One region of the Variovorax trehalosi genome, then DNA from elsewhere that is predicted to be linked to it. Evidence: predicted binding sites of a transcription regulator. Region 1 holds the regulator's gene; each other region holds the start of a gene.
The links. Region 1 encodes sigma-54, which starts transcription at its own class of promoters, with help from an activator protein. Its sites were predicted from a motif close to TGGCANGNAANCTGCTTT; they were not measured.
Positions count from the first base shown of each region.

Region 2: the regulator sigma-54 is predicted to act here: its motif matches at 4,629-4,646, upstream of ACSFA7_RS16515 (ammonium transporter).
Region 3: the regulator sigma-54 is predicted to act here: its motif matches at 7,197-7,214, upstream of glnA (type I glutamate--ammonia ligase).

Region 1 is NZ_JBPJZG010000004.1:361,787-372,136, reverse strand. Features, by position in the region: gene ACSFA7_RS17360 (DNA-3-methyladenine glycosylase I) at 3-560, shown strand; gene ACSFA7_RS17355 (LysE family translocator) at 596-1,240, shown strand; gene ACSFA7_RS17350 (phospholipase D family protein) at 1,251-2,852, opposite strand; gene rpoN (RNA polymerase factor sigma-54) at 2,863-4,452, opposite strand; gene lptB (LPS export ABC transporter ATP-binding protein) at 4,471-5,265, opposite strand; gene lptA (lipopolysaccharide transport periplasmic protein LptA) at 5,262-5,978, opposite strand; gene ACSFA7_RS17330 (thiol:disulfide interchange protein DsbA/DsbL) at 6,174-6,821, opposite strand; gene ACSFA7_RS17325 (SPOR domain-containing protein) at 6,971-7,741, opposite strand; gene argS (arginine--tRNA ligase) at 7,753-9,438, opposite strand; gene ACSFA7_RS17315 (hypothetical protein) at 9,570-9,911, shown strand; gene ACSFA7_RS17310 (spermidine synthase) at 10,000-10,350, opposite strand, start outside.
Region 2 is NZ_JBPJZG010000004.1:176,326-186,675, forward strand. Features, by position in the region: gene ACSFA7_RS16495 (amino acid ABC transporter substrate-binding protein) at 1-118, shown strand, start outside; gene ACSFA7_RS16500 (pyridoxal phosphate-dependent aminotransferase) at 115-1,332, shown strand; gene ACSFA7_RS16505 (thiamine pyrophosphate-binding protein) at 1,358-3,031, shown strand; gene ACSFA7_RS16510 (hypothetical protein) at 3,035-3,337, opposite strand; gene ACSFA7_RS16515 (ammonium transporter) at 3,356-4,591, opposite strand; gene ACSFA7_RS16520 (tripartite tricarboxylate transporter permease) at 5,072-6,583, opposite strand; gene ACSFA7_RS16525 (tripartite tricarboxylate transporter TctB family protein) at 6,596-7,084, opposite strand; gene ACSFA7_RS16530 (RNA recognition motif domain-containing protein) at 7,310-7,732, opposite strand; gene ACSFA7_RS16535 (DUF3820 family protein) at 7,915-8,151, opposite strand; gene ACSFA7_RS16540 (translation initiation factor Sui1) at 8,160-8,537, opposite strand; gene ACSFA7_RS16545 (DEAD/DEAH box helicase) at 8,587-9,846, shown strand; gene ACSFA7_RS16550 (dipeptidase) at 9,856-10,350, opposite strand, start outside.
Region 3 is NZ_JBPJZG010000015.1:22,645-32,994, reverse strand. Features, by position in the region: gene ACSFA7_RS33170 (type I restriction endonuclease subunit M) at 1-149, opposite strand, end outside; gene xth (exodeoxyribonuclease III) at 1,103-1,888, shown strand; gene ACSFA7_RS33160 (hypothetical protein) at 1,900-2,430, shown strand; gene ntrC (nitrogen regulation protein NR(I)) at 2,461-3,984, opposite strand; gene glnL (nitrogen regulation protein NR(II)) at 4,009-5,088, opposite strand; gene ACSFA7_RS33145 (hypothetical protein) at 5,093-5,602, opposite strand; gene glnA (type I glutamate--ammonia ligase) at 5,736-7,151, opposite strand; gene ACSFA7_RS33135 (competence/damage-inducible protein A) at 7,298-8,098, opposite strand; gene ACSFA7_RS33130 (EI24 domain-containing protein) at 8,095-8,982, opposite strand; gene ACSFA7_RS33125 (sterol desaturase family protein) at 9,036-10,010, opposite strand; gene ACSFA7_RS33120 (polysaccharide deacetylase family protein) at 10,021-10,350, opposite strand, start outside.

The sequences.
Region 1 (10,350 bases):
CCATGACAGAACACGCACGCTGCCGCTGGGCCCAGGGCGATCCGTTGATGCAGGCCTATCACGACGAGGAATGGGGCGTGCCGCAGCACGATTCGCGCATGCTGTGGGAGATGCTGATGCTCGAGGGCTTCCAGGCCGGGCTCGCGTGGATCACCGTGCTGCGCAAGCGCGAGGCCTTCCGCGAGGCCTTCGCGAACTTCGATCCGAAGAAGGTCGCGCGCTTCGGCGAGGACGACATCGCGCGCCTGATGGCCAATGCCGGCATCATCCGCGCGCGCGCCAAGATCGTGGCGACCATCGAAGGCGCACGCATCTACAACGAGATGGCGGCGCGCGGCGAGAGCTTCGACGACTTCTGCTGGTCGTTCACCGACGGGAAGGTCGTGAAGGGCGACGGCAAGAGCTTCCCGACCCAGACGCCGCTGTCGGAGCAGGTCTCCAAGGAAATGAAGCGCCGGGGCTTCAAGTTCGTCGGGCCGACGATCGTCTATGCGTGGCTGCAGGCGGTGGGCATCGTCAACGATCATTCGCTGGGCTGCTTCCGGCGCACGGCGCGTTGAACGAGTATTGAACGGATCTCTGTCAGGTCACCACCATGAGCAACATCACCATTCCATTGCTGGGCATCGCGGGCGCGATGACCGTCGGGGCCATGAGCCCGGGTCCGAGTTTCGTCATGGTCGCGCGCACGGCCGTGACTTCGCGCAGCGACGGGCTCGCGGCAGCGCTCGGCATGGGCGCGGGCGGACTCGTGTTCTCGATTGCCGCGCTGGCCGGGCTGCAGGCGGCGTTTCTCGCGGTGCCGGGGCTCTACCTTGCGATCAAGGGCCTCGGCGGCGCGTACCTGATCTACCTGGGCTTTCGCATCTGGCGCGGCGCGCGGCAGCCGCTCGCGATGACGCAGGACACGGACGCTTCGCCTCGGCAACAGGGCCGCGGCGGACGCACCTTCCTGCTCGGGCTCGCCACGCAGGTCAGCAACCCGAAGACGGCGGTGGTCTACGCGAGCATCTTCGCGGCCTTCCTGCCACGCGAGGTGCCGCTGGTGCTGGCGCTCGCGGTGCCGGCGGTCATCTTCTGCATCGAGACGGGGTGGTACGCGATCGTTGCGCTCGCCCTCTCTTCGGCGGCGCCGCGCTCGGCCTACCTGCGCTACAAGACCTGGATCGACCGCGCGGCCGGCGGCGTGATGGGGTTGCTGGGCCTGCGACTCGTGTGGTCGGCCGTGCGCGGCAACTGATCCAGCGAAGCTAGAGCAAGCTCTCCGGCGTCAGCGGCGCCAGCAGCTCGAGCATCGTGCGGTCCCAGAAGCCGGAGTCGGGCTCCTCGTTCAGCACGGTGGTCTTGCCCGCGTCCTCGCTGACCCACTCGATGTGCGACTCGCCGCTGCCTTCGACGAAGCGCAGCCGGTAGGCGCCCTGCTGCTTGAGCACATCGATGAGCTTGAGCGCCTGCTGCGCCATCTCGGCGCTGCGGATGAAAAGGCCGATCTCGGTGTTGTAGGTCTCCGAGCGCGGATCGAAATTCATCGAGCCGACGAAGAGGATGCTGCGGTCGATCACCGCCGACTTGGCATGCAACCGGCCCACCGAGGTGCCGAACAATCCCAACCGCACGCTGCGCCGCGTGCGGTTGGTGCTCAGCTCATAGAGGTCGGCGCCGAGCTTGAGCATCTCGGGCCGGTAGCGGCGGTAGGCGGTGTGCACCAGTGGCTCGTCGGTGGCGGCCAGCGAGTTGGTGACCACGCTGATCTTCACGTTGCGCCGACGGATCTCCTTCATCACCTCGAGCCCCGCGGCGCCCGGGATCAGGTAGGGCGAGACGATGGTCACCTCGCTGCGCGCGCGGCGCATCTGCTCGACCACGTTGTAGCGCACGCTGTCGACATCGAGCAGCGGCACGCCGCCGTACGACGCTGTCTTGCCGATCACGCGATCGGGTGAATCGGCGTACGCCTCGGCCAGGGTCCAGATCAGGCCGAGCTTGCCGGCGTTCAGGTCGTCGGCCATCGGGCTGTAGCCGAGCAGGTCGTTGGGCGCGGGCTTCGGCGGCGGGGGCGTGGTGTCGGGGCCGGTGGCGATGTCGAAGCGCTTCTGCAGCTCCTCGCGCGAAAGATCGCTTGTGATGAGCGACTGGACCGGCCGCACGTAGACGCTGTTCCAGTACTGGTCGAACAGCACGCCCAGGCGCGGGATCAGCGCACCGGTCACGAAGGTGTCGAGGTCGATGAAGTTCTCGCCCGAGGTCCGCGTGAAGTACTGGTTGCCGATGTTGCGCCCGCCCGCCACCGCCATCGCGCCATCAGCGATGAAGAGCTTGTTGTGCATGCGGCGGTTGACGCGGCTGAAGTCGAAGAGCGACGCGGCAAAGCGCTTGAGCAGGCTGCCGCGCCCGGCCGGGAACGGATTGAAGAGGCGCACCTCGACGTTCGGCGTGGCGGCCAGGCCGAGCAGCAGCTCGTCTTCGCCAGAGGTGTACAGGTCGTCCATCAAGAGGCGCACGCGCACGCCGCGCTGGGCGGCATCGCGCAGGGTGCGCAGCAGGTAGCGGCCGGTCTCGTCGTTCTCGATCTGGTAGTACTGCACGTCGAGCGTGCGCTGGGCACGGCGTGCGAGCTGGATGCGGGTGTCGAAGGCGAAGTCGCCGCCGGGCATCAGGCGAAAGCCGCTGAGGTCCGGATCGGGCTGCGAGGCCAGCGCGATGCGGCCGAGCGCGGTGTCGGTCGAGACGGCGATGGTCTTGGTGGGCGGGCGCGGTGCCTCGTCGGGCAGGGTGGCGCAACCCGCGAACAGCGATGCAGCCACGATGGCGAAGACCCAATGCCCACAGCGCGACAGCAGGCGACGGGTCATCGGTGGCTTTCTACAGGGCCTTGCGCAGATTCGCGGGCGCGATGCGCAGCGCCTCGCGGTACTTGGCCACGGTGCGGCGCGCGCACTCGATGCCCTGCTCCTTCAGCATCTCGGAAATCTGGCTGTCCGACAGCGGCTTCTTGATGCTCTCGGAACTCACGAACTGCTTGATGAGCGCGCGTACCGCGGTGCTCGACGCATTGCCGCCGGTCTCGGTGCCCAGCGCCGAACCGAAGAAGTACTTGAGCTCGACCGTGCCGAACGGCGTGGACATGTACTTGGCGGTGGTCACGCGCGAGATGGTCGACTCGTGCAGGCCCAGCTCGTCGGCGATCTCGCGCAGCACCAGCGGGCGCATCGCGAGTTCGCCGTGCACGAAGTAGCTCTTCTGCCGCTCCACGATGGCGTTGCTCACACGCAGGATGGTGTCGAAACGCTGCTGGATGTTCTTGATGAACCAGCGCGCCTCCTGCAGCCGCTGCGACAGCGCCTGGCTGCCCTCGCCCTTGTGCGACTTGAGCGCGCCCGCGTAGATGTCGTGCACGCGCAGGCGCGGCATCACCTCGGGGTTGAGCATGACGCGGAACTTGATGTTGGTGCCGCGGCCGGTCTTGGTGACGATCACGTCGGGAATGACGATGTTGCGCTCGACGTCGACAAAACGGCGACCCGGCTTGGGCTCCAGGCGCGCAATGATCTGCAGCGCCGAGCGCACCAGCTCTTCGTTGGTGCGGGTGAGCGTGGCCAGGCGCTTGAAGTCGCGCCGTGCGAGCAGTTCCATCGGCTGCTTGCAGATCGCGATGGCGGTCTTGCGGATGAGTTCTTCGTCCTCGGTCTCGTCTTCGCTGGCGAGCGCACGCAGCTGGATGCCCAGGCACTCGCCCAGGTCGCGCGCGCCGACGCCGGCGGGCTCCAGGCTCTGCAGCAGGCCGAGCGCCACCTGGAAGTGGTGCACGAGTTCGTCGAACTGGTCGTTGTCGTCGCCCGCCAGGCCCGAGGCCAGCGCGGGCAGCGAGTCTTCGAGGTAGCCGTCGTCGTTGAGCGATTCGATCAAAAAGCGCAGCGCGGCACAGTCGTTTTCATTGAGGCGCAGGCTCAGCGCCTGGCGGTGCAGGAACGACTGCAGCGATTCCTGGCTGCGCGCGAGCTCGGTGGCATCGGCGCGTTCGTCGTCGCCCAGGTTGTTCTGGCGCGCGGGCGCGTCGCTGCCCCACTCGCTGTCGTCGGGCGCCATGTCGACGGTACCGTCGCCTTCCCAGTCGGGCTCGCGCTCGGTGATCTCGGCGGCGGGGCCGTCGGTGTCGGGTGTCGAGGTGGTTTCGGTCGCGGTCGTCGCGCTGCTGGTCGGGACCGGGGCGAAATCGCCTTCACCGGTTTCGCCACCGTCGTCGCGGGGCACCGGCGTGTCGACGGCATCGAGCCCGAATTCCTCGCGCGCCGCTTCTTCCGCGGTGCGCTCGAGGAACGGGTTCTCGTCCAGCATCTGCTCGACCTCCTGGCTCAACTCGAGCGTGGAGAGCTGCAGCAGCCGGATCGACTGCTGCAGCTGTGGCGTGAGCGCCAGATGCTGCGAGACGCGAAGGGACAGCCCTTGCTTCATGAAGAACCCGACCTTCCCTTACATGCGGAAGTGTTCGCCCAAGTACACCCTGCGTACTTCGGCGTTGTCGACGATCTCCGAGGGTGTGCCTTGTGCCAGCACGTGCCCGTCGCTGATGATGAAAGCGTGATCGCAGATGCCCAGCGTTTCGCGCACGTTGTGGTCGGTGATGAGCACGCCGATGCCACGTTCCTTCAGGAAACTGATGATCCGCTGGATCTCGATCACCGCGATCGGGTCGATGCCGGCAAAGGGCTCGTCCAGCAGGATGAAGCGCGGCTGCGTCGCCAGCGCGCGTGCGATCTCGACGCGGCGGCGCTCGCCGCCCGAAAGCGCGAGCGCGGGCGAATCGCGCAGGTGATCGACGCGCAGGTCGGTCAGCAGCTCGGACAGGCGCTCCTCGATGTGCTTCTTGGAGAGCGCCACCACCTTGCCGCTCTCGTCGGGCTCGCGCTGCAACTCGAGCACGGCACGCACGTTTTCCTCGACGGTGAGCTTGCGGAAGATCGACGCTTCCTGCGGCAGGTAGCTCAGGCCCATGCGCGCACGGCGGTGGATCGGCATGTGGGCGATCGGCTCGCCGTCGATGGTGATCTCGCCTGCGTCGGCACGCACCAGCCCGACGATCATGTAGAACGACGTGGTCTTGCCGGCGCCGTTGGGGCCGAGCAGGCCGACGACTTCGCCCTTCTGCACGTCGAGCGAGACGTCCTTCACGACGGTGCGGCTGCCATAGCTTTTCTGCAGGCCGCGCGCGACCAGGCGGCTGCCCGGGACGTTGTTGGCTTCCTGGATTCCGGCGGTTTCGATCACTTGCGCCCTTCTCCCTCTCCACTCAGCGTGGTGGTCGAGCGCAAGCCGGTGCCTGGCGCGGGGGTGGGAGCCGGTGCCGCGGGCTTCGCGCCGGCCGGGGTCGAGGCGCCGGGCTTCGGCGCGGTGGCGGCCTTGGGCGTGAGGATGGTCTTGACGCGGCCGGTAGGGGTCGATGCGTTCACTGCCGTGTTCGGCGGCACGGTCGAGCCGTTGACGGTGTAGGTGTCGTTGCTCTGGTCGTAGACGATCAGCGCGCCCTGGCTTTCGTCGTTCGGCGTGGCGCCGAGCAGGCGGCGCATGGTGGCGTTGCGGATGAACTTGACGTTGTCGGCGCGGCTGTCGTACTCGATGACTTCGGATTCGCCTTCGATCCACTCGTCGGGCGCATTGCGCTTCTGCTTGTAGTAGGCCCGCTTGCCGGGTGCCGCAGTGACCACGCCGTACTGGTAGCCCTCGGCATCCTGGCGCACATCGAGGCGCGCGCCGCGGATGATGATCGTGCCCTTCGTGACGAGCACGTTGCCGGTGAACACGCTGGTCTGTTTCAGGTCGTCGTAACGCATGGCGTCCGACTCGATGTTCATCGGCTTGCTGCGATCGGCGGTCTCGGCCAGGACGCCCGAGACGAGGCCGGCCAGCAACAGCACGCCGATGGCCAGGCGGCCGATGCGACGGATGAGGGGGGTGTTGTGTGGGTAGGAGGGCAATGTCATAGAGGCACGAAACTTGCTCTGAACCATTGTATGCGGCGGAGTAACACTAGTTCACAGCGCCGATGAAAAAGGCCCGCCAAAGCGGGCCAGTTGTCCCTCTCGGGAAACACCGCGGAACCGGCTCCGCCGGGCCGCAGGTGTCGCCCCTGCAAGGGGGTGGGCGCAGCGGACATGAAGTGCCGCGCACCCTGGGGGTCAGCCCTTCTTTGCTTCGCCGACCAGGAAGTTGACGACCTGCAGCACGTTGGTCATGTTGCCGGCGGTCTCGCCATCCACATACCAGCGGCCGGCCACGGCCATTGCCGGCACGCCGGCCACCTTGTAGGCGTCGGTCATCTGCGAGGCGCGCTTGGCCTTGCTGGCCACGCCGAACGAGGTGAAGACTTCCTTGAACTTGGTGCCGTCGATGCCGTTGGCCGCGACCCAGGCAATGATGTTGGCGTCGCCATTCACGTTCTGGCGCTGCTTGTGGATCGCGTTGAAGACCTTCGGCTGGAATTCATCGACCTTGCCCAGCGCCTCGAGTGCGTAGTACAGGCGCTGCTTGGCTTCGACGTCGTTGCCCACGAAGGGCACCGGGATGCGGCGCAGGACCACGTCCTTCGGCGCCGTCTTGGCCCAGGCTTCGAGCGACGGCTCGAAGTCGTTGCAATGGGGGCAGTTGTACGAGAAGAACTCGACCACTTCGACCTTGCCGGCCGGGGCATCGACCGGCACGCGCTTGTCGAGCACGAGGTACTGGGAGCCGGCCTTGGGCACCTTGGCCTGGGCGTGGGCCGGGTTGGCGGCCAGCGAAAGCAGCCCGAGCGAAGTGGCGGCCAGCGAAAAGTCACGACGTTTCATTGAAAGGGTTCTCCTGTTGGTACGGCAGACTGAGCCGGGGCGCGGCGAGGAGTTCCTCGCAAGCGGTCACACGGCGCACCCGGGGCGCTGAATGGTGGCGGCAAATGCCGCGCGGCGAAGCTTAAGGGCTATTCGTGGCAGCCGCTTGATCAGCGCTGCACGCGGACCAGGGCCGATTCGAGGCCGCCGCCGTCGAGCCTCTCCTTGAGGCGGTCGGCGTCGTCCTTCTTGTTGAACGGACCCGCGCGCACGCGGTAGACCGTGCGGCCGGCCTGCTCGCGCTCGGTGACACGGGCCTCGACGCCCATCAGCGAGAGCTTCGCGCGCTGGGCCTCGGCGTCGTCGGTGGTGCGGAAGGCGCCGGCCTGCACGAAATACATGAACGGGTCGGCGCCCGAGGACGATGCCGCGGCACCGTTGTTGGCGTTGCTGCTCGGCGCGGCGGACGCCACGGTCGTGCTGCCCGACCCGGTGCCCGCGCGCGCGCGGGCGAGGTCGCCCAGCGGATCGTTGGACGCCGGCAGCGCGTTGGCCTCGGCCGGCACCGGCGCGGCACGCGTCGGCTTGGGCGCGACCACCACCGGCACCGGTGCGGCGGCCGGGGGCGGCGTGCCGGGCGCGACGGCGGTGGTGCTGGTGGCCGGTTCGCCGGTGACCGGGTTGACCGGACCGGTGGCGGCCGGCGGCGTCGGCCTGGCGGCACCGGCCTTGCCGGCCAGCGGTGCATTGGGGTCCCAATCGCGGTTCTTGCGGGCTTCGGCTTCGTCCTGCTCGGCGCCGCCCTTCTGCGTCTTGGTCACGAACGGGATCGGCACTTTGGTCACATAGACCGCGATGCCCAGCGCCACGCCCAGGCCGATCACCAGCCCGATGATCAGGCCGATGACGATGTTGCCGCGTTGTCTGGTTGTCTTCTTCATGGGAGTGAGGTTCACATCTTGTTCGGCGCACTGACGCCGAGAATCGCGAGGCCATTGTGCAGCACCTGCGCGGTGGCGGCGACAAGCGCCAGGCGGGCCAGCTTGACCTGTTCGTCGTCCACCAGGATGCGCTCGGTGTCGTAGTAGCTGTGGTAGCTGGCGGCCAGTTCGCGCAGGTAGAAAGTGACGTCGTGCGGGGCGAAATCCTTCGACGCCGCGGTGAGCATGGCCGGGTACTTGGCCAGCAGCAGCATCAGCGCCTGCGCTGGAGGGCTCTCGAGCGGCGACAGGTCCACATCCTTCAGCGTGGCGGCATCGCCACCCCAGCCGGCCAGCACCGAGCAGATGCGCGCATGCGCGTACTGCACGTAATAAACCGGGTTGTCGTTGTTTTTCGTCACCGCGAGGTCGACGTCGAAGGTGTACTCGGTGTCCGGCTTGCGGCTCAGGAGGAAGAAGCGCACGGCATCGGTGCTGGTCCACTCGATCAGGTCGCGCAGCGTGACGTAGCTGCCGGCGCGCTTGCTGATCTTGACCTCTTCGCCGCCCTTCATCACGCGCACCATCGTGTGCAGCACGTAGTCAGGATAGCCCTCGGGAATGCCTTCGCCCGCGGCCTGCAGCCCGGCGCGCACCCGCGCGATCGTGCCGTGGTGGTCGGTGCCCTGGATGTTCACGACCTTGTGGAAGCCGCGCTCCCACTTGGCGATGTGATACGCGACGTCGGGCACGAAATAGGTGTACGTGCCGTCCTTCTTCTTCATCACCCGGTCTTTGTCGTCGCCGTAGTCGGTCGACTTGAGCCAGAGCGCGCCGTCTTCCTCGTAGGTCTTGCCGGCGGCCACGAGCTTGCCCACCGCGGCCTCGACGCGGCCGCTCGTATAGAGACTGGACTCGAGGTAATAGTTGTCGAAGCGCACGCGGAAGGCCTGCAGGTCCAGGTCCTGCTCGCGGCGCAGGTACGCCACGGCGAATTCGCGGATGGAATCGATGTCGTCGATGTCGCCGCTCGCGGTGTATTCGCGGTCGTCCGACTTGACGGTCTTCTTCGCCTTGAAGTCCTCGGCGATGTCGGCGATGTAGTCGCCGTTGTAGGCCGGTGCCTTTTCGCCGCTCGGCCATTCCGCGTCGCCGGGCTTGAAGCCGCGGGCGCGCAACTGGGTGCTGTTGGCCAGCGTCTGGATCTGCACGCCGGCGTCGTTGTAATAGAACTCGCGCCAGACGCTGTCGCCCTGCGAGACGCGCAGGTTGCAGATGGCGTCGCCCAGTGCCGCCTGGCGGCCGTGGCCCACATGCAGCGGGCCGGTCGGGTTGGCCGAGACGAACTCGACCAGCACCTTTTCGCCAGTGGCAGGCTGCTGGCCGAAAGTGTTACCTGCGGACAGCACCTCGCGCACGATCTGCTGCTTGGCGGTGGTCTTCAGGCGGATGTTGAGGAAGCCGGGCCCGGCGATCTCGATGGCCTCGACCCATTGGCCGAAAGCGGGGGTGGCGAGCAGCGCAGCGCTCAGTTGCTCGGCCAGTTCGCGGGGCTTCTTCGCGAGCGGTTTGGCCAGCTGCATGGCGGCGGTGCTGGCGAAATCGCCGTGCGCCGCCACCTTGGGCGATTCGAACGCGGCTTTGGCGCCAGCGCCGGGGGAGAGGGATTCGAGCGTGTTCGCGAGCGCCGCGAGCAGCTCCTGTTTGACCAATAGCATCTGTGAATTTTACCGGGGGCAAACCCGGGCGCTGTTGACGATCGTCATCCGATCGTTGCCTTGGGCCGTTAGGATGGGCGGCCCCGGGGCGGGGCACCTGTCACAACTCAACCTTGCAAGGACATATCACCATGAAGAAGTTCCTTTCCCTGGTCGCCCTGGGCGCCTGCCTTTCCTTCGGCGCCGCACAGGCACAAGACAAGGCCCCCGCGCCCGCTGTCGCCCCGGCCGCCGCTCCCGCTGCAGCAGCACCCGCCGCCGGCGCCACCTGCGACGCCAAGGCGATCGACAAGAACGGCAAGCCCCTGGCCGGCGCCGCCAAGGCCAGCTCCATCAAGAAGTGCGAGAAAGAAGCCAAGGCCGCCGCTGCGCCCGCTTGCGCCGCCAAGGCCATCGACAAGAACGGCAAGCCGCTGGCCGGCGCCGCCAAGAACAGCTTCATCAAGAAGTGCGAGAAGGACGCCAAGGCCTGATGAGCCCGGCGTCACGCTGATAAAGAACAGCGCAAGAAAAACAAGAGCCCGCCCCGTGCGGGCTTTTTTCATGGCGAGGCCGCCACGGTTACTTCAGTATGCCCAGCAGGTTGTTGAAGTCGTCGGTCCAGGGCCGGGCGCCGGCCACCGGCGCAATGGCGGAGGCGGCAGCGCCTACCGGTTCGCGCGCCAGGGCATCCGCCTCGCGCGCGACCAGCACCCAGTCGGTGTCCAGGAGCCACGCGGTGTCGGCCGTGTCGTCGTGCACCAGCACCGCGTGCAGTCCCCTGGATTCGGCGATCTTCGCGACCACCGGGGCCAGCGCCAGGAAGCGGTTGGTCACGTGGAAGGCGACGATGCCGCCGGGGCGCAGATGGCGCAGATAGACCTCCATCGCCTCGACGGTGACCAGGTGGATCGGCACCGAGTCGCCCGAGAA
Region 2 (10,350 bases), 190 kb from region 1:
GTGGTTCGTGGCCGCGATTCCGCCGAAGAACACCAGCCTCAACCTGCCGATGAGCCCGGCCCTGAAGCAGTTGCTCCTCGAACCCAACGACAAGCCACTGGAAGCCTACGCCAAGTGACAGACGCAGCCGTGTTCTCGCCGGCGCAACGTGTGCGCGCCATCAATGTCTCGGAGATCCTGCGCATTACCGACCATGCCCAGGCGCTCAAGCGCGCCGGCCGCCCGGTGATCGTGCTGGGTGCGGGCGAGCCCGACTTCGACACACCAGAGAACATCCGGCATGCGGCCTCGCAGGCGATTGCGCGCGGCGACACGCGCTACACGGTGCTCGACGGCAGCCCGGCGATGAAGGCTGCCGTGCAGTTGAAGTTCAAGCGCGACAACGCGCTGGACTTCGCGCTCGACGAGATCAGCGTGAGCGCGGGCGCCAAGCAGGTGATCTTCAACGCGCTGATGGCGAGCCTGAACCCGGGCGACGAAGTGATCCTGCCCGCGCCGTACTGGACTTCGTACGCGGACATCGTGCAGATCTGCGGCGGCGTGCCGGTGCATCTGACGGGCAGCGAGGCGAACGGTTTCCGCATCGGCGCGGCGCAACTGCAGGCGGCCATCACGCCGCGCACGCGCTGGCTGTTTCTCAACTCGCCGTCGAACCCGAGCGGCGCAGCCTACAGCGCCGCGCAGCTCAAGCCGATCACCGACGTGCTGCTCGATCACCCGGGCGTCTGGGTGCTGGCGGACGACATCTACGAACATATCCTCTACGACGGCCTCGCGTTCGCAACGCCGGTGGCCGTGGAGCCGCGGCTGCGCGAACGCACGTTGACGGTGAACGGCGTGTCGAAGGCCTATGCGATGACCGGCTGGCGTGTCGGCTACGGTGCGGGCCCGCGTGCACTGATCGCCGCGATGGCCGTGGTGCAGAGCCAGTCGACCTCGTGTCCGTCGTCGGTGAGCCAGGCCGCAGCCACCGAGGCGCTCACCGGACCGCAGGGCATCGTGGCCGAGCGCTGTGCATCGTTTCAACAGCGCCGCGACTTCGTCGTGGCCGCGCTCAACCGCACCCAAGGCCTGCATTGCCGCGTGCCCGAGGGCGCCTTCTACACATTCGCAAGCTGCGCCGGCGTGCTCGGAAGGCGCACCGTCGGCGGCGCGCTGCTGCAGACCGACAGCGACTTCTGCCGCTACCTGCTGCAGGACTTCGACGTGGCGGTGGTGCCGGGCAGCGTGTTCGGGCTCGCGCCGTATTTCCGCATCTCGTATGCGACGTCGATGGCGCAACTCGAAGAGGCGTGCGCGCGCATTGCCGCCGCCTGCGCCGCGCTCTCCTGAACCTCTTCATTCCACTGGAACCCTCATGACTTCCTCCCGCACCGGCGGCCAGATCCTGGTCGACCAGCTCATCACCCACGGCGTGCAGCAGCTTTTCTGCGTGCCCGGCGAAAGCTTCCTGGCCGTGCTCGATGCATTGCACGACGCATCGATCGACGTGACGGTGTGCCGGCAGGAGGGCGGCGCGACGATGATGGCCGAGGCGCAGGGCAAGCTCACCGGCAAGCCGGGCGTCTGCTTCGTCACGCGCGGCCCCGGTGCCACCAACGCGGCGGCGGGCGTGCACATCGCGCACCAGGACTCGACGCCGCTGCTGCTGTTCGTCGGGCAGGTCGCGCGCGACGCGCTCGGCCGCGAAGCCTTCCAGGAACTGGACTACGGCGCGGTCTTCGGCACCATGGCCAAGTGGGTGGTGCAGATCGACGATCCGGCGCGCGTGCCCGAGCTGGTGTCGCGCGCTTTCCATGTCGCGACCTCGGGCCGGCCCGGTCCGGTGGTGATCGCGCTGCCGGAAGACATGCTCACGGAAGCCGCCGTGGTGGCCGATGCGCTGCCCTATGCCGTGACCGAAACTCATCCCGGCGCGGCGCAACTGGCCGAGCTGCAGCAGCGCCTGTCGCAAGCGCAGCGGCCGGTCGTCATCCTGGGCGGCAGCCGCTGGTCCGAAGCCGCGACGCAGCAGTTCGCGAAGTTCGCCGAGGCGTATGCGCTCCCGGTGTACTGCTCGTTCCGCCGCCAGATGCTGATGTCCGCCGATCACCCCTGCTACGCAGGCGACCTGGGGCTCGGCGCGAACCCGCGCATGCTGGCGCGCATCCGCGATGCGGACCTCGTTCTGCTGGTGGGCGGGCGTCTGTCGGAAGTGCCGTCGCAGGGCTATGAGCTGTTCGCGATTCCGCAGCCGAAGCAGGCGCTGGTGCATGTGCACGCCGACGCCGACGAGCTCGGCAAGCTCTACCGTCCGGCGCAGGCCATCCACGCCACGCCGCAGGCTTTCGCCGAAGCCGTGACCACGCTGCGTCCGGCGTCGCCGCCCGTGTGGCAGGCCGAAACGAAGACCGCACGCGAAGATTTCCTCCGCTGGAGCGACCCGGCCCCGATCCGCATCCCCGGCCCGCTGCAGATGGGCGAGGTCATGCAGCACCTGCGCGAGGTGCTGCCGGCCGACACCATCTTCTGCAACGGCGCGGGCAACTTCGCGACCTGGGTGCACCGCTTCTGGCCGTTCCGTGCGTTCGCGAGCCAGCTTGCGCCGACCAGCGGCTCGATGGGCTACGGCCTGCCGGCGGGCGTCGGTGCGAAGCGCCTGTGGCCCGAGCGGGAGGTGGTCGTGTTCGCGGGCGACGGCGATTTCATGATGCACGGGCAGGAGTTCGCCACCGCCGTGCAGTACGGCCTGCCGATCCTCGTCGTGCTGCTGGACAACGGCATGTACGGCACGATCCGCATGCACCAGGAAAAGCACTACCCCGGCCGCATCAGCGCCACGCAGCTGAAGAACCCCGACTTCCGCGGCTACGCCGAGGTGTTCGGTGGGCACGGCGAGCGGGTGACGACAACCGAGGAGTTCGGCCCCGCGCTGGCGCGTGCACGTGCCAGCGGCAAGCCGGCGATCCTGCATTGCCTGCTGGACCCCGAGGCGATCACGCCGGCCAGCACGCTGCAGTCGATCCGCAAGGCGGCGCTGGCGGCGGGCTGAGCGTCAGCGCAACCCGCCGACGTAGCGGGGTGGCGGCGTAGGCGGCGTTCCATCGGGTTGCCGCGCCGCCAGCCGCGCGGCGCGCGCCAGCGGCTCCATCGCCTGCTCGAGCCGCGTGGCCAGCTGGTCGAGTTCCTCGTCCTTCGTTTCCGCCGCGTGCGCGCGCGTCATGCGCACGATCTCGGCGGCGTACTCGGCATTGGTGGCCATCCATTCGGTGTCGGTCACGCGCCCGTGCTTTCGCCGCAGTGCCACGTGAAGACGGGCTGCAAGCGCGATGCGTTCGCTTTCGGACATGGATGGCATGATGTCTCCCTCGGGTGGTCAGGCTCCCAGGTGTTCACGATGCTGAGCAAGATCGAGGCCCAGCTGCTCGCTTTCGGGGTCGACGCGCAATCCGACCAGCACATGCACCAGGAACAGCACGATCGCCGTTCCCGCCGCGCTGTAGATCGCCACGCTGCCGACGGCGATGGCCTGCGTCAACACATTGCCGGCCGAGCCCGAGATGCGCGCATCGGCGAACACGCCCGTGAGCAGCGCGCCCACGATGCCGCCGATGCCATGCACGCCGAACACGTCGAGCGAATCGTCCGCGCCCAGCATGTGCTTCAGGCCCGTGGCACCCCAGTAGCAGGCCAAGCCCGCGATGGCGCCGATGGCCAGCGCCGAGAGCGGCGTGACGAAGCCGGCGGCCGGCGTGATCGCCACCAGCCCGGCCACGAGACCCGAGCAGAGCCCCAGCAGCGAAGGGCTGCGCCGCACGATCCACTCGCCGATCATCCAGCTCATCGCACCGGCCGCCGCGGCGATGTGCGTGACCAGCATCGCGAGGCCCGCGCGCCCGTCGGCCGCGACCGCCGAGCCCGCATTGAAGCCGAACCAACCGACCCACAGGAGGCCGGCGCCCATCATCGTCATCGCCAGGCTGTAGGGCTCGAAGGCCTCTCGCCCATAGCCCTTGCGCGGGCCGAGTGCATAGGCGCACACCAGTCCCGCGATGCCCGCGTTGACGTGCACCACCGAGCCGCCCGCGAAGTCGAGCGCGCCCATCTGCGCGAGCCAGCCGCCCGGCTCCCAGACCCAGTGCGCGATGGGCGCATAGACCAGCACGCTCCACAGCAGCGCGAACCACAGAATCGCCGAGAAGCGCATGCGCTCGACGAAGGCGCCCAGCACCAGCGCGGTGGTGATGATCGCGAAGGTGAGCTGGAACATCGCATAGACCGACTCGGGCACGTTGGGCGCGACATGGCTCACCGCGATCTGCCCGGCCTCCTTCAGGTATTCGAAGCCCGAGAACCAGAAGCGCTCGGTGCCGCCGAGCCACGGCCAGCCCGGAGTGAACGCCAGCGAGTAGCCCAGCGCGAACCAGGTGAGCGAGACCGCCGCGGCGATCGCCACGACGGCCGCCATGGTGGCCAGCACGTTCTTGCGCCGCACCATGCCGGCATAGAAGAGCGCGATGCCGGGCAGCGTCATCAGCAGCACCAGTGCGGTCGACGTCATCATCCAGGCGGTGTCGGCCGCGTTGATGGAGGCTTGCGGGACCAAGGCCATGGCAGTGCGCTTCTTCGAGTTGTCGGGTGTGGTGCCACGTGCACGAGTCGTGCCACATCGTTAACCACCAGAAACACTTTCGTTTGCGAATCGGCCATTCGCAGTAAGGCAAAGCGGGTAATTCCCAATGCACTGGTGCGGTGCAGCACATAAAGTCTGCGCACTCGCGAACGGGCCCTGCTCGTGCTGCCGAGGGTCCGAGGAGACAACTTCCCCTTCAAAAAGAAAAATCCTTCAAGGCTCCGTACGAGATGCCACTTCGAACTTGAAAGGCGCCGCTGGTCGGCGCCTTTTTTATGCCCGCTCGCCGGGTGATGAAGGTCGATTTCTACCTGGCTGAATCCGCGGATTGCGTACGCCCAGTGGATGATTGGTGCTACTTATTTGGTAGCAACCTGACACTGGAAGCCGGCACCAGATAAAAAAGCCCCCGCACTTTCATGCAGGGGCTTTCTCGTTCCAGGGAACGTGGGCGGTTGCCTATTCCTCGACGAAGGCTTCCTCGCGTTTTGCCTTGATGGACGGCAGCAGCACGATGCACAACAACAGTGCTGCAGCCACCAGCAACCCGGCCGACAGCGGCCGCGTGACGAACACGCTCCACGCACCGCGCGAGAGCAGCAACGCGCGCCGGAGGTTCTCTTCCATCATCGGCCCGAGGATGAAGCCCAGGAGCAGCGGGGCCGGCTCGGTGCGCAGCTTCAGGAACAGGTAGCCGACGAAGCCGAAGATCGCGACCATCCACACGTCGAAGGTGTTGTTGTTGGTCGAGTACACGCCGATCGCGCAGAACAGCACGATGGCGGGGAACAGGAACTTGTAGGGCACCGTCAAGAGCTTGATCCACATGCCGATCAGCGGCAGGTTCAGGATGATCAGCATCGCGTTGCCGATCCACATCGAGGCGATCAGGCCCCAGAAGAGCTCCGGATTGCTCGTCATCACCTGCGGGCCGGGCTGGATGTTGTGGATCGTCATCGCGCCCACCATCAGCGCCATCACGGCGTTGGGCGGAATGCCCAGCGTCAGCAGCGGAATGAAGGAAGTCTGCGCGCCGGCGTTGTTGGCCGACTCGGGCGATGCCACGCCGCGGATGTTGCCCTTGCCGAAGGGCACTTCGCCGGGGCGCATCTTGATCTTCTTCTCCAGCGCATAGGCCGCGAAGGCCGCCAGCAGCGCACCGCCGCCGGGCAGGATGCCCAGCGCGGAGCCCAGCGCCGTGCCGCGCAGCACCGCGGGCGTCATGCGCTTGAAGTCGTCCTTGGTGGGCCACAGGCCCTTGACCTTGTGCGTGAAGACTTCGCGCTCGTCATCGGGCTGCGAGAGGTTGCCGATGATTTCGCCGTAGCCGAACACGCCCATGGCGATCACCACGAAGCCGATGCCGTCGGTGAGCTCGGGAATGTCGAAGCTGAAGCGAGCGACACCCGAGTTGACGTCGGTACCCACGATGCCGAGCAGGAGGCCCAGCACGATCATTGCCACCGCCTTCAGGAGCGAACCCGAAGCGAGCACCACGGCGCCGATCAGGCCGAGCGTCATCAGCGAGAAGTACTCGGCCGGGCCGAACTTGAAGGCCAGTTCGGTCAGCGGCGGCGCGAAGGCCGCCAGGATCAGCGTGCCGATGCAGCCCGCGAAGAACGAGCCCAGGCCCGCGGCCGCGAGTGCGGGGCCTGCGCGGCCCTGCCTTGCCATCTGGTAGCCGTCGATGCAGGTGACCACCGAGGACGACTCCCCGGGCAGGTTCACCAAAATGGCGGTCGTGGAGCCGCCGTACTGCGCGCCGTAGTAGATGCCGGCCAGCATGATCAGCGCCGACACGGGCGGCAGCGCGTACGTGGCGGGCAGCAGCATCGCGATGGTCGCGACCGGGCCGATGCCCGGGAGCACGCCGATCAGCGTGCCCAATATGCAGCCCAGCAGGCAATACAGCAGGTTGGTGAAGGTGAAGGCAACGCCGAAACCGATGGAAAGGTTGTGGATCAGGTCCATGGGGTTCTCTCCTCAGCCCGAAATGAAAGTGGGCCAGACCTGGATCTGGAGCTTGAGCGCCCAGATGAAGGCCACGTAGCTGCCGGCCGCCAGGATGGTGGAGAGCACGAGCACGTCGCGCAGCTTGAACTGCTCGCCGGCCATGCTGGAGATGATCGTGAGCGCGTAGATCGCGATGATCATTCCCATCGCCGGCAGGCCGATGCTGGGCAGGCCGCCCAGCAGGATGCCGAATGCGAGGTTGGCACCGAGCACGAAGGCCAGCGGCTTCCAGGCCCATTTGCCGATCTTGTCGCCATCGGTGGTTTCCACCACCATGGCCTGGAACATGATGACCACCCCGAGGATGGCCAGCAGGATGCCCAGCATGAGCGGGAAGTACCCGGGCCCCATGCGGGCGCCGTTCCCGACGGTGTAGGTGGTGGCGCCTATCGCGAAGGCACCCCCTACGGTGGTGAACATGACTCCTGAAAAGAAGTCCGCCTGACTCTTGATCTTCATTGCCTCGACCCTCTGTTTTGGAGGAGTGAGGGTCGTCGTCCGCGGCTGACCGTTGGCTGACCGCTTCGGTAAGGACAAATGCTTACGCCAGGATTAGGGTTCTCCCCGGAGCGATGTCTGAGGCCCGGCGAAGCCGGTTCTTCTGTGCCCCGGAAACGAAAAAAGCTCCCGAAGGAGCTTTTCATTCATTCAGAGAGCCGGGGCTCCCTGAGTGTGGATGAGGGCTTAGTAGCCGCCGCGACCACCGCCGCCGCCGCCGTAACCGCCGCCGCCACCGCCGCTACGGCCACCGCCGCCGCCGCCGTAACCACCGCCGCCGCCACCACCACCGTAGCCGCCGCCGCCACCACCAGCGCCGCCGCCGTAGCCGCCACCACCGCCGGTGCGGGGAGGACGAGCTTCCATCGGACGGGCTTCGTTCACCGTCAGGGCGCGGCCCTGGAGCGAATGGCCGTTCATGGCTTCAATGGCTGCGAGTGCTTCAGCATCCGAACCCATTTCGACAAAGCCGAAGCCCTTCGAACGGCCGGTGTCGCGTTCCATCATGACCTTGGCGCTGACGATCGAGCCGAACTCGCCGAAAGCTTGTTCCAGATCGTTGTCACGCACGGAGTAGGCGAGGTTGCCTACGTAGAGTTTCTTGCCCATGGAGGGACTCCTAATTCAAACCAACAAAACAAAGCGATGGAGTCCCAGAATCACAACAAACAAGTGCGCTGTGGCGCGAAACTGACCGATCACCGAATTACGTGCACGGGAGACAACAAAGCTCACAGACACGTGGGGCGAATTATCCCGGTCCTTTGCAAAAAAGCGTGGGAAATCGTGTGTTATTGAGAAACATCCTGGCGTGACGGGCGGTTTCGCAACGGTTTGAGCAGGTCTGAGAGGCCGTTGTGGTCTATTTCATGCATCAAATGGAGCAGCCGGCCGATTTCTCCCGAGGGAAAACCCTCGCGTGCGAACCAAGTCAGGTAATTTCCGGGCAAATCGGCGATCAGCGTGCCCTTGTGCTTGCCAAAAGGCATTTCGAGGGTGACGAGGCGCTGCAGGTCTTCGGGTTTCATGGGTTGCTTCAGCCCCCGGCGCGCTTGACGGTGTGGCCCTGCTTCACGAGGGCCGCGATCACCAGTTCGCGGTGATCGCCCTGGATCTCGATGGTGCCGTCCTTCACCGTGCCACCCGAGCCGCAGGCCGTTTTCAGCTGCTTGCCCACCGCCGCGAGCGCCGCGGCGTCCAGGGCGAGGCCCTTCACCACGGTCACGCCCTTGCCTTTGCGGCCCTTGGTCTCGTGCGATACACGCACAATGCCGTCCGTGGCCGGCGCACGCGCCTTCTCGAGTTCCTTGCAGCGGCATTGCGCCATCGGCGCACGGCAATCGGGGCACATGCGGCCGCCCGCCTCGGTGGAATACACCAGCGCGCTGGCCTGATTGCTTTTCGTCGTCGCCATTCGATCCATCTCTTCCGTATCCGGGTTTCTCTTTTCTCTGTCTGCTCACATGCCATTCGACTCACTGGGCCTGGCCCCCGCGCTCGTGCAGGCCGCCGCCGAAAGCGGCTATGCCGCGCCGACCGCCATCCAGGCCGCGGCCATTCCCGCAATTTTGCAGGGCCGCGATGTGCGCGGCTCGGCGCAGACCGGCTCCGGCAAGACCGCCGCATTTTCCCTGCCGCTGCTGCAGCGCCTGGCCGCCGAATCCGCGTCATCGCCGCGCCGCGTGCGCGCCTTGGTGCTCGTGCCCACGCGCGAACTCGCAGCGCAAGTTGGCGAGACGATGCGTAGCCTCGCGCAGCACCTGCTCGAACGCCTCAAGATCGCCATCGCCTTCGGCGGCGTCTCGATCAACCCGCAGATGATGAGCCTGCGCGGCGGCGCCGACATCGTCGTCGCCACGCCCGGCCGGCTGCTCGACCTGGTCGAGCACAACGCGCTCAAGCTCGGCGCGGTGTCGATGCTGGTGCTCGACGAGGCCGACCGCCTGTTCGATCTCGGCTTTGCCGAAGAGCTCGGCCGCATCCTCGCGCTGCTGCCGGCCCAGCGCCAGAACCTGCTTTTTTCCGCCACCTTCCCGCCCGCCATCCAGTCGCTGGCCGACGGCATGCTGCGCGACCCGGCCGTCATCGACGTGCAGGGTGAGCCGGGTGCCGAGCCGAACATCGTGCAGCGCGTGATCGAGGTCGATGCGAACCGCCGCACGCAGCTCCTGCGCCATCTCTTGAAAGAGAACGAGTGGGAGCGCGTGCTGGTGTTCGTCGCCACGCAGCATTCGGCGCAGATCGTGGCCGAGAAGCTCTACAAGAACGGCGTCTACGCGGTGCCCTTCCACGGTGACATCGCGCAGGGCACGCGCACCGGCATCCTCGCGCAGTTCAAGGAGAGCCGGTGGGACGTGGTGATCGCCACCGACCTCGCGGCGCGCGGCATCGACATCGCGCAGCTCCCCGTGGTCATCAACTACGACCTGCCGCGCTCGCCTACCGACTACATCCACCGCATCGGCCGAACGGGCCGGGCGGGCGAGAGCGGACTGGCGATCAGCTTCGTGAGCGCATCGACCGAGGCGCACTTCCGCCTGATCGAAAAGCGCCAGGGCCTGAGCCTGCCGCGCGAGCGCATCGAAGGGTTCGAGCCGACCGAGGTGGCCGTGCCGCTCGTCGATGCATCGGGCACGGGTGGCATCAAGGGCAAGCGGCCGAGCAAGAAGGACAAGCTGCGCGCAGCCGCGCAGCAGGCCAAGGGCGCGGCCGGCGACGAGTAGCGCTGAAAGCTAGCTGCCGTGAAACGACGCCGGCGGATGCTTCGCCAGCTCGCACAGCAGCAGCGTCCAGGCCCGCGCACCTTGCTGGATCGACGCCAGCCTGAAGAACTCGTTCGGTGCATGCACGTCTTCATCGGGCAGGTTGAAGCCGAACATCAGCGTGTCGATGCCCAGCATCTCCTTGAAGATCGATGTGATCGGCACACTCGCGCCGAGCCGCACGTGAATGGCCTGGCGGCCGGTCTCGCGTTCGAGCACGGCTTCGGCAGCGCGCACCAGCGGGTGGCCGGGTGCCAAGGTCGAGGCAGGCGAGCCGTCGTTCATCGCCACCACGTCCAGCGCACAGCCCGCGGGGCACTGCGCTTGCAGATGGCGCAGCACCGCGCGGATGACCGAGGCCGGATCCTGCCCCGCGACCACGCGCGTCGTGAGCTTGGCTGTCGCCTCGCAAGGCACGATGGTCTTGCCGCCGTCGCCCGTGTAGCCGCCCCACAGGCCGTTGAC
Region 3 (10,350 bases), on a different contig from region 1:
TCCCCGGTGACATGTTTGGCCAGCAGCACGAACGGGTTGCTGTTGGTGACGTGCATGAGCGCCAAGGCACCCGGTGTTGCGACAACGCGGCCCAGCGCAAAGCGCGGTGAACTGCCAGGCTTGAGAAATTTGCTCAGAAAGTCCTTCACTTGTATCTCCATAGGGAAAGAAGCGCCCATGCGGCAGCCGCACCGGGCCCCCAGGGGGCAAGGTGCAGCGGTCGAAAAAAGCGCGGGGGGATGAAACAAAAACGGCCGCCAAGGCCAGCGGCAAGCGGCAAGCGGCAAGCGGCAAGCGGCAAGCGGCAAGCGGCAAGCGGCAAGCGGCAAGCGGCAAGCGCTGGCTTGGCGGCCATCGAGGGCTACAGGCGGCGGTGCGCCTGTATACGGGCTAGGTGTTGCCTAGCTTGCGCCGGCAAGCCTAGCCGTGGATGAATTATACCACAAAAGTGACGAAATGTAACATTCTTAGGCCGGGCATGACCAATATTGGACGTTTTTTGGCCTGGTGGACGTGATCTACGCAGGGATCTCCCAATGCCCCGCGCTCAAGCGTCCTGGAGAGGGTCAAGTGCTCATTTGCAGGAAGGCGCCAGGCCCGCTCGGGCGGGGCCGGCTTGGCCTCCCCAGCAACACGCCAGGCCTACAGCCCAGGCCCAGCTACGTGGGCCGTGCCCGTATAAAGCGGGTCAAATTAGCCTAGCTGAGTGCAAGAAAAAAGGGGGAAAAAAGGGGGTAGAGCCCCTCATCGCCTGAAAGCCCGCATGGATACTGGGGTGGCGGCGGAGAGTGTGCCTGTAGATCTGAGGCTGGCCCAGACCTGATCGACAACGGTAGACGACAGCCTGACAAGCTCGAGGGTGAGGCCCCACTGCTGGCTGTGCAGTGCCTGCGCGCCACCCGCAAAAACTAACTCCCAACTGCTGATTCGCCTGTTTACCCGGGAACTCAAAGGCGCTCAAGTGCTTTTGTTAAGCTGGCTTGCGTGGGATCGAGGCCTAGGGGTAGCGAAGCATTAATTGGGTATGCCGCTGGGTACGAGTCAATATAATCGCCGACTGCAGGATAAAAATCCTTTTAAAATCAACAGGTTATCACAATTTATGAAAATTGCCACCTGGAACGTCAATTCCCTCACGGCCCGCCTGCAGCACGTGCTCGACTGGCTGATCGCCAATCCGGTCGACGTGCTCTGCCTGCAGGAGCTCAAGATGACCGACGACAAGTTCCCGCTCGAGGTGCTCAAGTCGGCCGGCTACGAAGCGGCCGTGTTCGGGCAGAAGACCTACAACGGCGTCGCCATCCTGAGCCTCGCGCCGGTGCGCGACGTGGTGAAGAACATCGGCGGCTTCACCGACGACCAGTCGCGCGTGATCGCCGCCACCGTCGAGACGCCGTCGGGCCCGCTGCGCGTGGTCAACGGCTACTTCGTGAACGGCCAGGCGCCGGGCTCCGACAAGTTCGAATACAAGATGAAGTGGCTGGACGCCCTGCGCGAATGGCTGCGGCAGGAATTGGTGGCGCATCCGAACCTGGTGCTGCTGGGCGACTTCAACATCGTGCTCGAAGACCGCGACAGCTTCGACCCCGTGGGCCTGAAGGAAACGATCCATCACACGACCGAAGAGCGCAACCATTTCAAGGCGTTGCTCGGCCTGGGCCTGACCGACAGCTTCCGCATGTTCGAGCAACCCGAGAAAAGCTATTCGTGGTGGGACTACCGCATGCTCGGCTACCAGAAGAACCGGGGCCTGCGCATCGACCACGTCCTGGTAAGCGAGCCGCTGGTACCGCGCGTGAAGGGCTGCGTCATCGATCGCGTGCCGCGCAAATGGGAGAAGCCGAGCGACCACGCCCCCGTGGTGCTCGACTTGGACCAGGGCGCTTGAGCGCCAACACGATGACCAGGCACCTGCTTTTGCGGACCGGCCGCACCCTTGGAATCTTCGTCATCGCTCTGACGCTGGGCGCCTGCTCGATCCTCAAGCCCGCCGAGAAGACGGAAAACGGCAAGAGCGCCACATCGCCCACGGATGAAACGACACCGCCGGGCAAGAGCGACGTGCCGACGGTGCGCCTGATCACCGCGCAGACGCCCGCCGTGCGCGCCTACCGCAAGACCGGCGCGCGCCAGATCTACAAGGCGTATGCGAACCGGATCTACAAGGGAAAGATTCCGCCGCTGGTCTACGCCGTGGTGGTGGTCGAGACAGACATCGATGCGGATGGCAAGGTCGTCAACGTGAGCTTCAGCCGCGTGCCAAGCCACGCGCCGGAAGTACCGCCGATGATCGCCGAGCTCATCAAGGCGGTGTCGCCGCTGCCTTCGCCCGGCAAGCTGGGCGGCCATACGTATGTCGACACCTGGCTCTGGGACAAGAGCGGGAAGTTCCAGCTCGATTCGCTGACGCTGGGTCAGCGAAGCAGATAACACCCGAGGCGCGATGCCTCGGGCCCGCTTTCACTCGATGCCCAGCTCCTGGATCTTCCGGGTGATGGTGTTGCGCCCGATGCCCAGCTTCTGAGCAGCCTCGATGCGGCGGCCCCGGGTGTTGGCGAGCGCGGTGAGGATCAGCCGCGACTCGAAGCGGCGCGAGAGCGCATCCCACACGTCGGTGCGGCCGGCGGCCAGCAAGGCCTGGGCTTCGAGCTCCAGGCCGCTTTCCCAACTGCTCACACCGACTGGGGCTTCCGCCGCTTCGGGTACGGCAGTCGCCGATGCGGATTCGCGTTCGACATTCACCGGCAACGGCGCAACCTGTGCATGCGCAGTTGTCGCCGGCACCACCGCCTCGGTCCCCTGCCCTTCGGCGGCCGCAGCCATCACTTCGGGCGGCAGGTCCTTGGCTTCGATCAACTGCGCGGGCGCCATCACGGTCAGCCAGTGGCAGATGTTTTCGAGCTGGCGCACGTTGCCCGGAAAGCCGAAGGCCGCGAGCTTCGCCAGCGCGGCGTCGGAAATGCGCTTGGGCTCGACGCCGAGCTGCCGCGCACTCACCTGCAGGAAGTGGCGTGTGAGCGCGGGCACGTCCTCGCCGCGCTCACGCAGTGCCGGCAGGCGCAGGCGGATCACGTTGAGGCGGTGGAACAGGTCTTCGCGGAAGCCGCCGAGCTTCACGCGCTGCTCCAGGTCCTGGTGGGTGGCCGCAATCACGCGCACGTTGGCCTTGACCGAGTTGTGGCCGCCCACGCGGTAGAAATGGCCGTCGCTCAGCACGCGCAGGAGACGCGTCTGCAGGTCGAACGGCATGTCGCCGATTTCGTCGAGAAAGAGCGTGCCGCCCTCGGCCTGCTCGAAGCGGCCGCGCCGCATGGTCTGCGCGCCGGTGAAGGCGCCGCGCTCGTGGCCGAAGAGTTCGCTCTCGAGCAGGTCCTTCGGGATCGCCGCGGTGTTGATGGCCACGAAGGGCCCGTTGGCGCGCGGCGAATGCTTGTGCAGCGCACGCGCCACCAGTTCCTTGCCCGAGCCCGATTCGCCGGTGATGAGCACCGTGACATTGCTCTGCGAGAGCCGGCCGATGGCGCGGAACACGTCCTGCATCGCGGGCGCCTGGCCGAGCATTTCGGGGGCGGCGACCATGCGCTCTTCGGAGACTTCCTCGCGCTGGCTTTCGTCGACTGCGCGGCGGATGAGTTCAACCGCGCGCGGCAGGTCGAAGGGCTTGGGCAGGTATTCGAAGGCGCCGCCCTGGAAGGCCGAGACGGCGCTGTCGAGGTCGGAGAACGCCGTCATGATGATGACGGGCAGGCCGGGGTGCTTGGCCTTGATCTTGTCGAGCAGGTCGAGCCCGGAGCCGCCGGGCATGCGGATGTCGCTCACCAGGACCTGGGGACCCTGCTGCTCGTCGTCGTCGGCTTGCTCCAGGGCCGCGAGCACCTCGCGCGTGTTCGTGAAACTGCGCGTGGGCAAGTCTTCGCGCAGCAAGGCCTTCTCGAGCACGAAGCGGATCGATTGGTCGTCATCAACTATCCAGATCGGCTTCATGCATCTCCTTGTTGCCGTGCTGCGCTAGGGCAGCGGTATCAGTATCTTGAAATCGGTCCGGCCCGGGACGCTGTCGCACTCGATCACGCCGTGATGCTGTTGCACAAAAGTTTGCGCAAGGGTCAGCCCCAGGCCTGTTCCGCCTTCCCTGCCCGATACGAGCGGGTAGAAGATGCGGTCCTTGATCGTGTCCGGCACACCCGGTCCATTGTCGATGACATGCAATTCCAATGCCAATCGATACCACTGCTTGTTGAATATCACCTGGCGCGCGATGCGGGTCCTGAAAGTGATCTGCGCATCGCCCGCTGCGCGGCGCTCCGCGAGGGCCTGCGCGGCGTTGTGCACGATGTTGAGGGTGGCCTGGATGAGCTGCTCGCGATCGCCGCGGAACTCGGGGATCGACACGTCGAAATCGCGCTCGATGTGCAGGTCGCGCGGAAACTCCGCAAGGATCACCGAGCGCACGCGCTCGCAGACTTCATGGATGTTGACGTCGCCCACCACGTGCGGCCGACGGTGCGGTGCCAATAGCCGGTCGACCAGCGTCTGCAGCCGGTCGGCCTCGTGGATGATGACCTGCGTGTATTCGATGAGGTCGCGCGACTCGACCTCCATCTGCAGCAGCTGCGCCGCGCCGCGAATGCCGCCGAGCGGGTTCTTGATCTCGTGCGCGAGATTGCGGATGAGTTCCTTGTTGGCCTGCGCCTGGTCGATCAAGCGCTCCTCGCGGTCCTGCCGCACCTGCTGTTCGAGCGGCGACATCTCGATGATGAGTTCGCCCTTCTTGTCGCCGTGCGCAAGCGTGACCTGCACCGGCATCAGCTCGTGGTTGACGCGGCGCAGAAAGGCTTCGTAGCGCAGCGTGGCGAAGTCGTTGCTGCTGGCGCCATCGATGGCGGTGCGCAGCACCTGCGGCTCGTGAAAGCAGGCGCCGAACTGCGAGCCTTCGAGCGTGCGCCGCGAGGTGCCCAGTGCGTCTTCGAGGCCCGCGTTGGCGAACAGCACGGAGCCGTCGCTGTTGACCACCGCGATCAGTGTGGACAGCAGGTCGAAGGTCTGAAAGCGCGTGTTGGCGCCGACCGCCTTCTTCCCGAATGCCATGCGATTACTGGGGTTTGTTGGTCGGCAACCGGCCGATTTCCCGGCGAATGCCTGCGATGTCGCTCTCGTTGCGCGCGAGTTCGGCCTTCATTTCGGCCACGCGGTCGAGGTACTTCTGGTAGTTGCGGCCTTCGCTGCCCTGCTTTTCGGGCTCGCCGTTGTTGTATTCCTTCTGCAGCTCGGCCTGGCGGGCCTCGGCCTTCTTGAGCTCGGACTCGAGCACCGAGCGGGCTTCGCCATCCCTGGCGCGCTGGTCGACGCCTTCGACGCGCGGGCTGCCGGCCGGAGCACGCGCAGCGGAAGCGCCCGACGAGCCGCCCGACGACTTCGTCGTGCCGCCGCCGCCCTGGACGACGGTGACATTGCCGCCCTCCATGACCTTGCAGCCCTTCTGCTGGGCGATGGTGGCGTTGTTGGTGTATTCATTGCCGCAGCGCCACACGCGCTCCTGCGAGGACGCCGGCAGGGCGGCCAACAATGAACCGGCCAGGAAAATGAGAGAAGCAGTCTTCATGTGAATCGGTGGGTGGCGCGACAAAGGCGCATTTTCATGCAATTCCGCGCCACCGGTGACAAGATGTTCCGCGTCAAGGAAAAAGGACGGCCGAGGCCGTCCTTTTGTCTTACTTCCCCGTGAGGGGCTCGCTTTACAGCGAGTAGTACATGTCGAACTCGACGGGGTGCGTCGCCATGCGGAAGCGCGTGACTTCCTGCATCTTCAGTTCGATGTACGCATCGATGTACGCATCGGTGAACACGCCGCCCTTGGTCAGGAACGCACGGTCCTTGTCCAGGTATTCCAGGGCCTGGTCGAGGCTGTGGCACACGGTCGGGATCAGCGCGTCTTCTTCCGGCGGCAGGTGGTACAGGTCCTTGCTGGCGGCTTCGCCCGGGTGGATCTTGTTTTCCACGCCGTCGAGACCGGCCATCAGCAGCGCAGCGAAACCGAGGTACGGGTTCATCAGCGGATCGGGGAAGCGCGCTTCGACGCGGCGGCCCTTGGGGTTGGCAACGAACGGGATGCGGATCGAGGCCGAGCGGTTCTTGGCCGAGTAGGCCAGCTTCACCGGAGCTTCGAAGCCGGGCACCAGGCGCTTGTAGCTGTTGGTGCCGGGGTTCGTGATGGCGTTCAGGGCACGGGCGTGCTTGATGATGCCGCCGATGTAGTGCAGCGCGAAGTCCGAGAGACCCGCATAGCCGTCGCCAGCGAACAGGTTCTTGCCGTCCTTCCAGACGGACTGGTGCACGTGCATGCCGGAGCCGTTGTCGCCGACGATGGGCTTGGGCATGAAGGTGGCGGTCTTGCCGTAGGCATGGGCCACGTTGTGGATCACGTACTTCTGCAGCTGGACCCAGTCGGCGCGCTGGACCAGCGTGCTGAACTTGGTGCCCAGTTCCATCTGGCCGGCGTTGGCCACTTCATGGTGATGCACTTCGACCGGGATGCCGAGGGCTTCGAGCACCAAGCACATTTCCGAGCGCATGTCCTGGAAGCTGTCGACCGGGGGAACCGGGAAATAGCCGCCCTTGACCGCTGGACGGTGGCCGGTGTTGCCGTGCTCGTATTCCTTGTCGGTGTTCCACGAGGCTTCTTCGGAATCGATCTTCACGAAGCAGCCCGACATGTCGTTCTTCCAGCGGACGCCGTCGAACACGAAGAATTCGGGTTCCGGACCGAAGAAGGCGGTGTCGCCCAGGCCCGAAGCCTTCATGTACGCCTCGGCGCGCTTGGCGAGCGAACGCGGATCGCGCTCGTAGGCCTTGCCGTCTGCCGGGTCGATCACGTCGCAGGTCAGGATCAGCGTCGTTTCTTCGAAGAAGGGGTCGATGTTGGCGGTGTTGGGGTCGGGCATGAGCTGCATGTCCGAAGCTTCGATCCCCTTCCAGCCAGCGATGGACGAGCCGTCGAACGCGTGGCCCGAGGTGAATTTGTCTTCATCGAAAGCCGAGACCGGCACGGTGACGTGCTGCTCTTTGCCACGGGTGTCGGTGAAGCGGAAGTCGATGAACTTGACCTCGTTTTCCTTGACGAGCTTGAGTACATCGGCGACGGTCTTTGCCATCAGTTTCTCCTGAGTTGGATGGTGGTTAGGAATACGGGAACGAAGGATGCAGTTTCTGTGCCATTGTCGCCTCACGGAATGAGACTTTATGGACGGATGCACCGCTTAAATACGTGCGGGATATCACCAAATAGGTGCATTAACTTTTAACGCACCAATTCTGGGCCAAGCTTGGCATCGAAAGTGTGCAACCCTTCGATCAGTTGGGTATAGGCGGCATCGAGCCGGCCAGGATCGCCTTTGACGCCCAACTCGATGTGACGGCCATACTGAGGGTGATCGACGCTGGGCAGGCTGAACACCTTGATGCCTGCATGAGCTTCCTCGATGGCCTGCATCAGGGGCGTGAGGGTGGCTTCCATCGCACCGAAAACGATCACGGACTTCTCGGCGATGGCGTTGCGGGTGAAAAGGTCGGCATAACGGCTGTCGAGCACCGATTCGATCATCGGCCAGGCCATGACCGGGAAACCCGGCACGAAATGCACATGGTCGACGCTGAAGCCCGGAATCTTGTTGTACGGGTTGCGGATGATCGTCGCGCCCTGCGGAAACACGCCCATGTTCAGGCGGTGGATGTTGTCGGGCCGGTCGGGCTCGTAGACCACGCCCTGCTCCTTCGCCGTGTCCTGCATGCGCTCGCGGATCAGCACTTCGGCTTCGGGGTGCAGCGCGAGCGGCACGCGCAGGGCCTTGGCGGCGCACTGGCGGGTGTGGTCGTCGGGCGTGGCGCCAATGCCGCCGGTCGAGAACACGATGTCGCCCGAGGCGAAGGCGCGCATCAGCGCCGCGGTGATCCGGGTGGGCTCGTCGCCCACGTATTCCGCCCAGCCCAGCTGCAGGCCGCGCGCGGCGAGCAGTTCGATGACCTTGGGCATGTGCTTGTCGGCGCGCTTGCCGGAGAGGATCTCGTCGCCGACGACGATGAGACCGAATGCGCGTGTCATGGTGAACCCCATTGAGAAAGAGCAGCCTGGTTGGCTTCGGCCGTCTCGAGGGCGGGCGTGCCGCCTTCGGCCGAGGCCAGCGCCGCGGCACGCTGCATGCGCAGCTGGGCCAGGGCATCGAGGCAATAGTGCGCGAACCAGAGCGCGGAAAAGGCGAAGACCAGCGTGTAGATCCAGATGGCGATCGGCACCAGCACGAAGAAGGCGGCGGCGAACAGCAGGCCCGAGGCCCAGACGATGCTCGGCGCGGCGCCCAGGTAACCGCACAACACGCCGATGCACAGGAGCGGCAGTCGGTGCGTGCGCAGCAGCGTGGCGCGCTCCTCGGGACTCGCGTGCTCGGCCAGCGCATCGAAGCTCATGACGCGGTAGGTGAGCCAGCCCCAGATCAGCGGCGGAAGGATGAGCACCAGCGGCGGAATGAGCCAGAGCGGCATCGAGACCACCAGCGCCACCAACGCGAGGAGGGTCACGCCCAGGGAACGGGCCACGCTGCCGAGGAAGGAGGCGCCCTTCTTCTGCTCCAGCGAGGGAAAGCGGCGTTCGCCCACCAGCTTGGTCAACGCCGGGGACATCAGCCCCGCCACGATCAGCAGCGACACGACCACGATCAGCGGCGTGGCGGCGAACACCACCACCATCGATGCCAGCACGGAGGTGATGTCGCTGGAGAAAAGTCGCCCGATCCAGGCCCAGAAGCTGGAGAGCAGTGGCCAGGCGTCGAGCACGCCGCGCGTCCAGGCCACAGCCGATTCCCAATAAAAGTAGCCCAGGCCGGCCGCCAGCAGCACCATCAGGCCCAGCGGCAGCAGCGACAGCACGATCACGCGCGGCAGCATGCAGTAGGCGACCGCGCGCCAGAAGGAGTCGAGGAGCAGGCGCATGAGGCAGCGAGGATAACGCCTGGGATCGGCCGCGGGGCGATTCCGGCGGTGAATCAGCCGTGGCCGACCATGCGTTTGAGGCCCAGCCACTGCTGCGCCCAGAAGCCCCGGCCGTAGTCGCGCGTGCGGCCGCCCTCGTCGGGCTCAACCTGGTCGCGGATGCCGGTCGGGTCGTAGCGGTCCTCGAAGTTCGCGGTGTGGAACAGCATGTCCCACCACGGCAGCAACACGCCGAAGTTGTGGCCGCCCAGCGTGCTCTTGCCGTGCGACTCGTGGCCGAGGCCGATGCTGTGGTGCAGCCGGTGAAAGCGCGGGCTGATCCACAGCCGCTCGCCGATGGCGCCGAAGCTGAGCTTCAGGTTCGCATGCTGCAGGCTCTCGCTCAGCTGCGTGAAGGCCACGAAGGCGATGAACTGCCCGGGCGCCACGCCGATCAGCTGCGCCACGATGACGATGAGCGTGTCGTGGATCACGTCGTCGAGCAGGTGGTTGCGGTCGTCGCTCCACATCGTCATCTGGCGCTGCGAGTGGTGCAGCGAATGCAGGCCCCACCACCAGTTGAACTGGTGCTGGCCGCGGTGGATCCAGTAGCCGACGAAGTCGAGCACCACGAGGTAGATGGCGAAAGCCACCACCGGCACGTCGGTCACGCCGGGCCAGACCTCGTCGAGGTGGAAGGTGCCCCACCCCGCCGTGCGCAGGCTCCCCAGCGCGTCGTCGAAGAAAGGCTGCAGCGTGAAGAACAGCGCCAGGCGGAACAGCCCGAGCCGGTGGATCAGCGTGTAGAGCACGTCGATGCGGATCGCATGGCGATCGACCACCGGCTCCACCGAGCGCCAGCGCTGCAGCGGCCCGATCACCGCGAGCAGCACGACGATCTGGATGAAGCCGACCAGCAGCCAGCCGGTCGCGTCGAAGGCGTCCTCGGTCCAGCCGCCCAGGCCGACGGCGTACACCAGCGGCTGCACCGCCGCCTCGAAGAACCAGCCCTGAAGGGCGGAGAAAAGGTCCGTCAACCAGTCGATCACGGCAGAGGTCTCAGGGGTGGGATGCGATCCAGGCACGGTAGTCGGGGTGCTGGCGCAGGGTCTGGAAGCAGAAGCCCTTGGCCTTCAGGCCGACGATCAGCGGCTCGAGGTTGGCCGGCGCCCACGGGTCCTTGCGCGACCAGATGCCCAGGTGCGCGAGCAGGATGTCGCCGGGGCGGATGGTGTCCAGCGCCTGCGTCAACAGCTTCTCGTTGCTGAACTTCTCGCTTGGCAACTCGTCGCCGAGGAAGCCCGCGGGCGCCCAGCCCACGTGCTCGAAGCCGCAGGCCTTGGCCGCCGCCAGCAGCTTGGGCGAGGTCTTGCCGCCCGGTGCGCGGTA